DNA from 2 places in the Nonomuraea sp. bgisy101 genome. Region 1 is predicted to be linked to the other one. Evidence: riboswitches for the same ligand, from Rfam matches in the RefSeq annotation. Region 1 holds a riboswitch; the other holds the start of a gene.
What was found. Region 1 has a riboswitch for cobalamin ahead of AC3EO4_RS44635 ((2Fe-2S)-binding protein). Riboswitches for the same ligand answer to the same signal wherever they lie in the genome.
Positions count from the first base shown of each region.

Region 2: another riboswitch for cobalamin. It lies ahead of AC3EO4_RS39515 (ribonucleoside-diphosphate reductase subunit alpha); the one in region 1 lies ahead of AC3EO4_RS44635 ((2Fe-2S)-binding protein).

Region 1 is NZ_JBYITD010000035.1:88,114-91,787, reverse strand. It holds gene cobF (precorrin-6A synthase (deacetylating)) at 124-882, shown strand; gene AC3EO4_RS44635 ((2Fe-2S)-binding protein) at 907-1,668, opposite strand; cobalamin riboswitch at 1,710-1,895, opposite strand; gene AC3EO4_RS44630 (hypothetical protein) at 1,993-2,904, shown strand; gene AC3EO4_RS44625 (BtrH N-terminal domain-containing protein) at 2,945-3,674, opposite strand, start outside.
Region 2 is NZ_JBYITD010000027.1:131,338-135,011, forward strand. It holds gene AC3EO4_RS39505 (ArsR/SmtB family transcription factor) at 64-639, shown strand; gene AC3EO4_RS39510 (Bug family tripartite tricarboxylate transporter substrate binding protein) at 703-1,608, shown strand; cobalamin riboswitch at 1,613-1,810, shown strand; gene AC3EO4_RS39515 (ribonucleoside-diphosphate reductase subunit alpha) at 1,897-3,674, shown strand, end outside.

The DNA.
Region 1 (3,674 bases):
CACGGAGCCCATCCCACCACAATCTCGTCACTCAATGGCGCTGAACGGTGACTTTGCGCTACGAGCCGTCCTCGGTCAGGCCCGGCGAGCCCGGCCATTCGCCGAGGCGGCAGACTTTCCCGGGTGAAGCGAATCCTCATCATCGGCATCGGCGCCGGCGACCCCGACCATCTCACCCTCCAGGCCGTCAAGGCCATCGGCAGGACCGACGCCTTCTTCATCCTCGACAAGGGCGAGGCCAAGCACGACCTGGTCGGGCTCCGCCAGGACATGATCAAGGAGCACGCCCGCGAGCCGTACCGGCTGGTGGAGGCCCGGGACCCCGAGCGGGACAGGACCACTCTCGCCTACGCCGCCGCCGTCGAGGAGTGGCGCTCGCGTCGGGCCGACCTGTACGAGGCGTTCATCCGGGACGAGCTCGGCGACGACGAGACCGGCGCGATCCTCGTCTGGGGCGACCCTGGGCTCTACGACAGCACGCTGGCCGGGATCGAGGAGGTCGTCGAGCGGGGAGGGGTCGCGTTCGAGTACGAGGTCGTCGCGGGCATCACCAGTGTGTCCGCGCTGACGGCCCGGCATCGCACCAGCCTGACGAGGGTGGCCAGGCCCGTGCACATCACGACGGGCCGCCGCCTGGCCCAGGAGGGCCCCGTCGCGGCCGACGACGTCGTCGTCATGCTCGACGCGCGCTGCGCCTTCGCCGACCTGGGTGCGGAGTACCACATCTACTGGGGTGCCTACCTCGGCACGCCGGACGAGATCCTCGTGTCGGGGCCGGTGCCCGAGGTCGCCGACCGCATCCGGGAGCTGCGGGCGCAGGCCCGCGAGCGCAAGGGCTGGATCATGGACACCTATCTGCTGCGGCGCGTCCTCCCGTCGTGACGATCGGCGGGGCGGCGTGGCTCATCAGGATCCTCCGCCCCTGCGCATGGTCAGCGCCCACTGCTCGCGGCGCGTGATCTGATCGAGCAGGACGCAGTCCCCGCACATGCCGCCGCCGGGCACCCGGTAGTAGAGGCAGCAGCTGCGCCGGACGAAGAACGGCCGGTCGGGAGCGGGCTCGACCAGCTCCCCGCTCCCGCGCAGCACGCCGAGCGCGAGCAACTCGCGACCGAGCGCGATGGCGCGTCCCGCGAGCTCGGGGCGCCCGCGGGTGAGGGTCTGGACGGCGCCTGCGAGGGCGGAGGCCGCGTTGCCCCACAGCAGCCCCGGCGCGATCTTCACGATCTCCTGGACGGCCTGGGCGAGCGGCTCCAGCAGCCCGGGCACCACGGCGCGGTACAGGGGCTCGGCGAGGGAGGTGCCCACGACCCGCCGTCCGGTCAGGCGCTGAGCTCGCAGCGGCAGCGGACCGGAGGGGGTCGGGTACCAGTGCACCTGGGACGGATCGACGTCGACGAGCAGGCCGTGCGCCACCGCCACGCCGACAACGGGCGACCACAGGCGGGCGGCCAGTCCCTGGAACAGCAGGGAGGCCGCCACCCTGGTCTCGCCGGTTCCCAGGCGTACGGCGGCGTCGTCGATCCGGTGTCTCACGGGCAGATCGGCGAGCGGCCGCCACCCCGGCCCGATCGGCCCGACTCCCATCTCGAAGAAGCCGCCGATCGTGGACACGTCGGCGACCGCTCCGGCGATCACCGCCGGCAGCACAGGCAGCCGGTACGGCACGCCGACCACCTCCCTCTCCCGGGGAGATCCGCCCCGATCCGCTGAGGAGGCGACCGCGCGAGTCTCCTGGCTCCCGGCTCGACGCTCGTCCCCGCCTTCCCACCCGACTCGGGCAGTGGCCTGCTGGGATCCGCTCACCGATCACAGTGGCGGGACCGCGCCGGACTCTCACCGGCTTCCTCGATCCGCCGTCGCCTACGCCGACCATGCTCGCACACCTGCGATCACCGGCTCGACCGGGACTCTGACAAACCGTCCCATAGCTCAGTGAAGATCGTGTTATGGTCCTGCGCCTGTGCATCCGAACAGGAAGGCGCTCGAACCATGTGGATCGCGCTCGGGGTGGTAGCCGCGGTGGTCGTCGGAGTCGCGCTGTGGTGGCGCTTCCGCGACCCGCTCAGAGGGGAGAGCTTCGACCAGTTCGAGGTCAACCGCCTTTGGGGGTGGGAACTGCGGCTCAGCGAGGAGGAAGAGATCGCGTTCATGGCGGGGCTCGGGGCCTACGACAACGAGGTGGGCTCGTTCTTCATCCACGGCGAGCACGGGGTGCTGAGCCTTTATCACCCGCCGATGCTGATCTCCATGCACCTCATGGCCGACCGCTTCAAGGCGATGGGACCCGCCGCGATGAGCGATCCTGCGGGCGCCGTACGCCACCTGTTCGGCCAGGCCGCCGCCCGCGAGAGCGTCGGGGTGCTCCACCTGCGGGAGAACTGGCTGCCCTGCGAGATCGACGGCATGGACAAGTACGGCTTCCGCGACGCCATGAGCGACGCCCTGTCGGCGCCCGGCGTGGACGGCGTCGAAGGCGGGTACGGCGAGGAGGACAGCGGCTACGGCATGGTCGTGGTGCTCGCGGGCGACACGCCGGAGTCCGTCCAGGCCATGTACGACCAGGCGAGCGACCTTTCCACGAGCGAGCCGATCCGCGATCGCCTCGACGTCGTGAAGGCGGTCCTCGAGGAGCCCGAGCCCGAGTACGTCGAGGCGCTCAACCGGGCCGACGGCGAGAAGAGCCGCTACACGAACACGCTGCTCGTCGACTACGCCAGGGTGCTCGACCGCTACGCCGCCACCCGGACGCAGATGCAGGGCGCCAAGCCCTCGGACGTGCTCGGCGCCGCCCTGAGCCGGATGCTGGCCGAGCAGGCCCCGGGCACGACCTGGACGAGGCAGCCCTCGCAGGAGGAGCAGGAGTTCGCCATGCAGATCATCGCCACTCGCGTCAGGTACTGACGTCACCCGCGGACAGGCTCAGCGGACGAAGAGGCCCCGGTCAGCGCACGAGTGCCGCCAGCTCCGCGATGGCCGCCGACTCCGCCTGGTAGATCGCGCCCACCCGCGTGCCGAGTTCGGCGAAGAGACCGGCCAGATCACCGGCGGGGGCGGACCGATCGGCCTGCGCCCTGAGCCTCCACAGCTCCTCGCCCGCCGCTGCCGCCTGGGCGCCACCGGCGCTTCCCTCGGCCAGGACGCTCTCCCTGATCGCCGCGGTCAGCTCGCGCGCCCTGGCGAACTCGGGCACCGACGCGGGAAGCGCGGCCTCCGCGAGGTCGTGCCACATCGCGTGGATCTCCCTGAACCGTCCCGCCAGCCCGGAAAGGCGCGGCTCGCCCACCAGATCCGCGGCCTCGTCCAGCGAGCCGGCGAACAGGTCGCGCAGGTTCCCGCCGTCCATGCCGACCGGCTCGACGCCTTCCCACACCGACAGCAGCGCCCCCGCCAGGCCGCGACCGTCGGCGAAGACCTTCGGCCACGCCTTGGCGTTCCTGGTGTCGGTCAGCAACCGCGCCCACTTGCGCCACGCGGGCAGCGAGAACGAGTCGGAGGCCGCGGACAGGTGGCCGGCGCAGTCTCGCAGCCCTTCTCGTGCGGCGCTCGCCAGCGCCGCCTCGTCCAAGACGGTGTCGCCGAGGACGTGCGTCACGTTCTTGTACGAACCGACCCTGGCACGCGCGGCGTCGACGCGGTCCCGCGGCACGAGCAGCGTCGCCTGGCCCCTGTCG
Region 2 (3,674 bases), on a different contig from region 1:
TGCAGAGAGTTATCGGCAAAGACATGTCTGCAGAAATCCTTCTGGAGGACTAGGGTGCTCGTCATGAAGGATGACGAGCCGTGGGTCCTGGACGACCCGGGCAAGCTGAAGGCCCTGGCCCACCCGATGCGCCGCGCCATGCTCCGTCACCTGGGCCTGCACGGTCCCGCCACGTCCACGACGCTCGGCTCGCTGCTCGACGCCAAGACCGGCACGACCAGCTATCACCTGCGCCAGCTGGAGAAGTACGGGTTCATCGAGGAGATCCCCGAGCGGTCGGCCGGGCGTGAGCGGTGGTGGCGGAAGACGGAGACGGGAGACATCAGGCTGCCCCATCCGGCGCAGCTCGCGCCCGAGGACCGCCCGGTGCTGGCCGAGTTCCACCGGATCGGGCTCGAGGAGGACAAGGGGATCCTGCTGGAGCTCCTGCCCGCCGCCTACCAGGCCGATCCCGCGTGGGTGAAGGTCTCGCGCGCTCTCGGCCGGATGACGCTGGGCGAGCTGGAGGACTTCTTCGAGGAGTACATGCTGCTGCTGAAGAAGTACAGCCATCGTGCCGCCGACGCTCCTGAGCAGGCCCGGCCCCTGCACATCCGCCTGCTCGCCCTGCCCGCGGACCTGCCCGCCCCCGATGTGTGACTCTCCGCCTCCGACCAATAACATGGAGTAGCGGAGGGGTGGGGCGACGGGAGGGGCCTGCGCATGCGCCGTCGGGAGTTCGTCGCGAGAGCGCTGGCCGCTATGGCGGGCCTGGCCGGCTGCGGTACGGCCACGCGCCCGACCCCGAGCTTCTCCGTCGTGCCGGGAGGGGAGGCCTGGGTCCCCGTCGCGCGGGTGCTCGCGGGGCAGTTCAAACGCGACGGCGTGGCCGAGGGAGGGCCCCTGCTGACGGTGACCGGCCTGCCCGCGATCGCGGCCGCCGAGATGGCCGGGGTGAAGGAGACGGGCACCCCGCTGGCCAGGCTGGTCGGCGACGTCGAGGTCCTGGTCGTCTCCAACGCCTCCGTCTTTCGCGAGTTCGACGACTTCGCGCGGCGGCTGGTCGCCGACCCCGGCGGCACCGTGCTGGGCGGCAGGCCGCAGGGAGAGTCCGATCACCTGCTGTTCGGACTGGTCGCGCGCGGTCTCGGCGCGGACGCCAGGGTGCTCGACTACGCGGGCTACCCCACCACGGACGATGCGGCCGAGGCGCTGCTGGCGGGCAGGGTGGGCGTCGCCGCGGGCCCGCTCGGCGAGTGGCGCAAGCGCCTCGGCAAGGGGCGTCTCAGGGCGCTGGCCGTCTCCTCGGCCGAGCGGGTCGAGGACGTCGAGGCGCCGACCCTGCTGGAGTCCGGTGTCAGGGTCGACTTCGCCGACTGGTGCGCGGTGCTCGGGCCCAAGCAGATGAGCGAACGCGATCGCGCCCGGGCGGTCGAGGTGCTCGACGAGGTCGCCCGGTCCGCGCGGTGGCTGGACGCCTGCCGCGCCAGAGGGTGGAAGCCGATCCCGCTCAGCGGCGACGACTTCGCCGCGTGGCTCGGGTCCGAGGCCGGCAGGACCCGCGAAGTGCTCAAGGACCTGGGGCTGATCGACACAACTTGTTGGGGTAGTTGCGTCCGCGGCCACTAGATGTAGGATCCTGGTCGTCGCTGGTTCGCCCGAGCAGGGCGAAGCAAAAGGGAAGCCGGTGAGATGCCGGCACTGCCCCGCAGCGGTGAGCGGGAACGACCGCCGTCACGAAGCACTGGGCCCATGGCCTGGGAAGCGACGGCCAGTAGGAAGCTGACGTACGCCCGCGAGTCCGAAGACCTGCCAGCGGTGTGACCTGTCCAAGGCCTCGAGGGAGGGCCGCGGGGTCTCGCGGCGTGCCCGCGTGCTCTCGCCTGCCTTCACGGGGTGAGCTCGCGAGGAGAGAGCGTGACGCAGATCGTAGAGGTGGATCGCCGGCTGGCCATCGAGGAGGCCGCCGCCAGGGTGATCGCCGACCCGGAGAACTCCAGGGTCGCCGCCAGGCTGCTGGCCGAGCAGATCGCGGACGAGGCCGCCGCGCACGGCGTGAGGACCTTCTCCGAGTCGATCGTGGCCACCCACGCCGCGGGTCTGCTCCAGGACGGGCTGGCCGCCTTCGTGGCGGCCAACGCCGCCGCCCTCGACGCGCTGGTGGACGAGAGCGCCGACGACAGGTTCGAGTACTTCGGCCTGCGCACCGTCTACGACCGCTACCTGCTGCGCCACCCCGAGACGCGCGGCGTGCTCGAACGCCCGCAGCACTTCCTGCTGCGCGTCGCCTGCGGTCTTTCCGCCTCGGTCGCCGAGGCCGCCGAGCTGTACGCGCTGATGTCCACGCTGTCGTACCTGCCCAGCTCGCCCACGCTGTTCAACTCCGGCTCCCGCCGTCCCCAGCTCTCGTCGTGCTTCCTGCTCGACTCGCCGCGCGACGAGCTGGAAGGGATCTACGAGCGTTACGGCCAGGTCGCCAGGCTGTCGAAGTACGCCGGCGGCATCGGCATCGCGTGGACCAGGGTCCGCTCGCGCGGCTCGCTGATCCGCGGCACGAACGGCCACTCCAACGGCATCGTCCCGTGGCTGCGCACGCTCGACTCCAGCGTGGCCGCCGTCAACCAGGGCGGCCGCCGCAAGGGCGCGGCCTGCGTCTACCTGGAGACCTGGCACGCCGACATCGAGGAGTTCCTCGAACTGCGTGACAACACCGGCGAGGAGGCCCGCCGTGCCCACAACCTCAACCTCGCCAACTGGGTGCCCGACGAGTTCATGCGCCGCGTCGAGGCCGACCAGCCGTGGTCGCTGTTCGACCCCAAGCAGGTGCCGCACCTGACCGACCTGTACGGCGAGGCGTTCGACGAGGCCTACCGGGCCGCGGAGGCGGCGGGCCTGCACACCCGTCAGATCCCCGCGCGCACGCTCTACGGCCGGATGATGCGCACGCTCGCGCAGACCGGCAACGGCTGGATGACCTTCAAGGACGCCGCCAACCGCGCCTCCAACCAGACCGCGCGCCCGGAGAACGTCATCCACCTGTCCAACCTCTGCACCGAGATCCTCGAGGTGACCAGCGACGGCGAGACCGCCGTCTGCAACCTGGGCTCGATCAACCTGGCCGCCCACCTGGCGGGCGGCACCATGGACTGGGTACGGCTGCGCGCCACCGTCAGGACCGCGGTGCGCTTCCTGGACAAGACGATCGACCTGGGCTTCTACCCGACGCCCGAGGCCGAGACCGCCAACCTGCGATGGAGGCCGATCGGGCTCGGCGTGATGGGCCTGGCCGACGTGTTCTTCTCGCTGCGCCTGCCGTTCGACTCGGCCGAGGCGCTCGCGCTGTCCACGCGCATCGCCGAGGAGATCGCGCTGGCCGCCTACGACACCTCCGCCGACCTCGCCGTCGAGCGCGGGCGTCACCCCTCCTACGGCGACACCAGGGCGGCGCAGGGCGTCCTGCACCCGGACCACTACGGCGCCGGCGACTCGCCCGAGTGGACCGCCCTGCGCGCCAAGATCGACAGAACCGGGCTGCGGAACTCCCTCATGATCGCCATCGCGCCGACGGCGACGATCGCCTCGATCGCGGGCTGCTACGAGTGCATCGAGCCGCAGGTGTCGAACGTCTTCAAGCGCGAGACCCTGTCCGGCGAGTTCCTGCAGGTCAACCGGTACCTGGTCGCGGACCTGCAGCG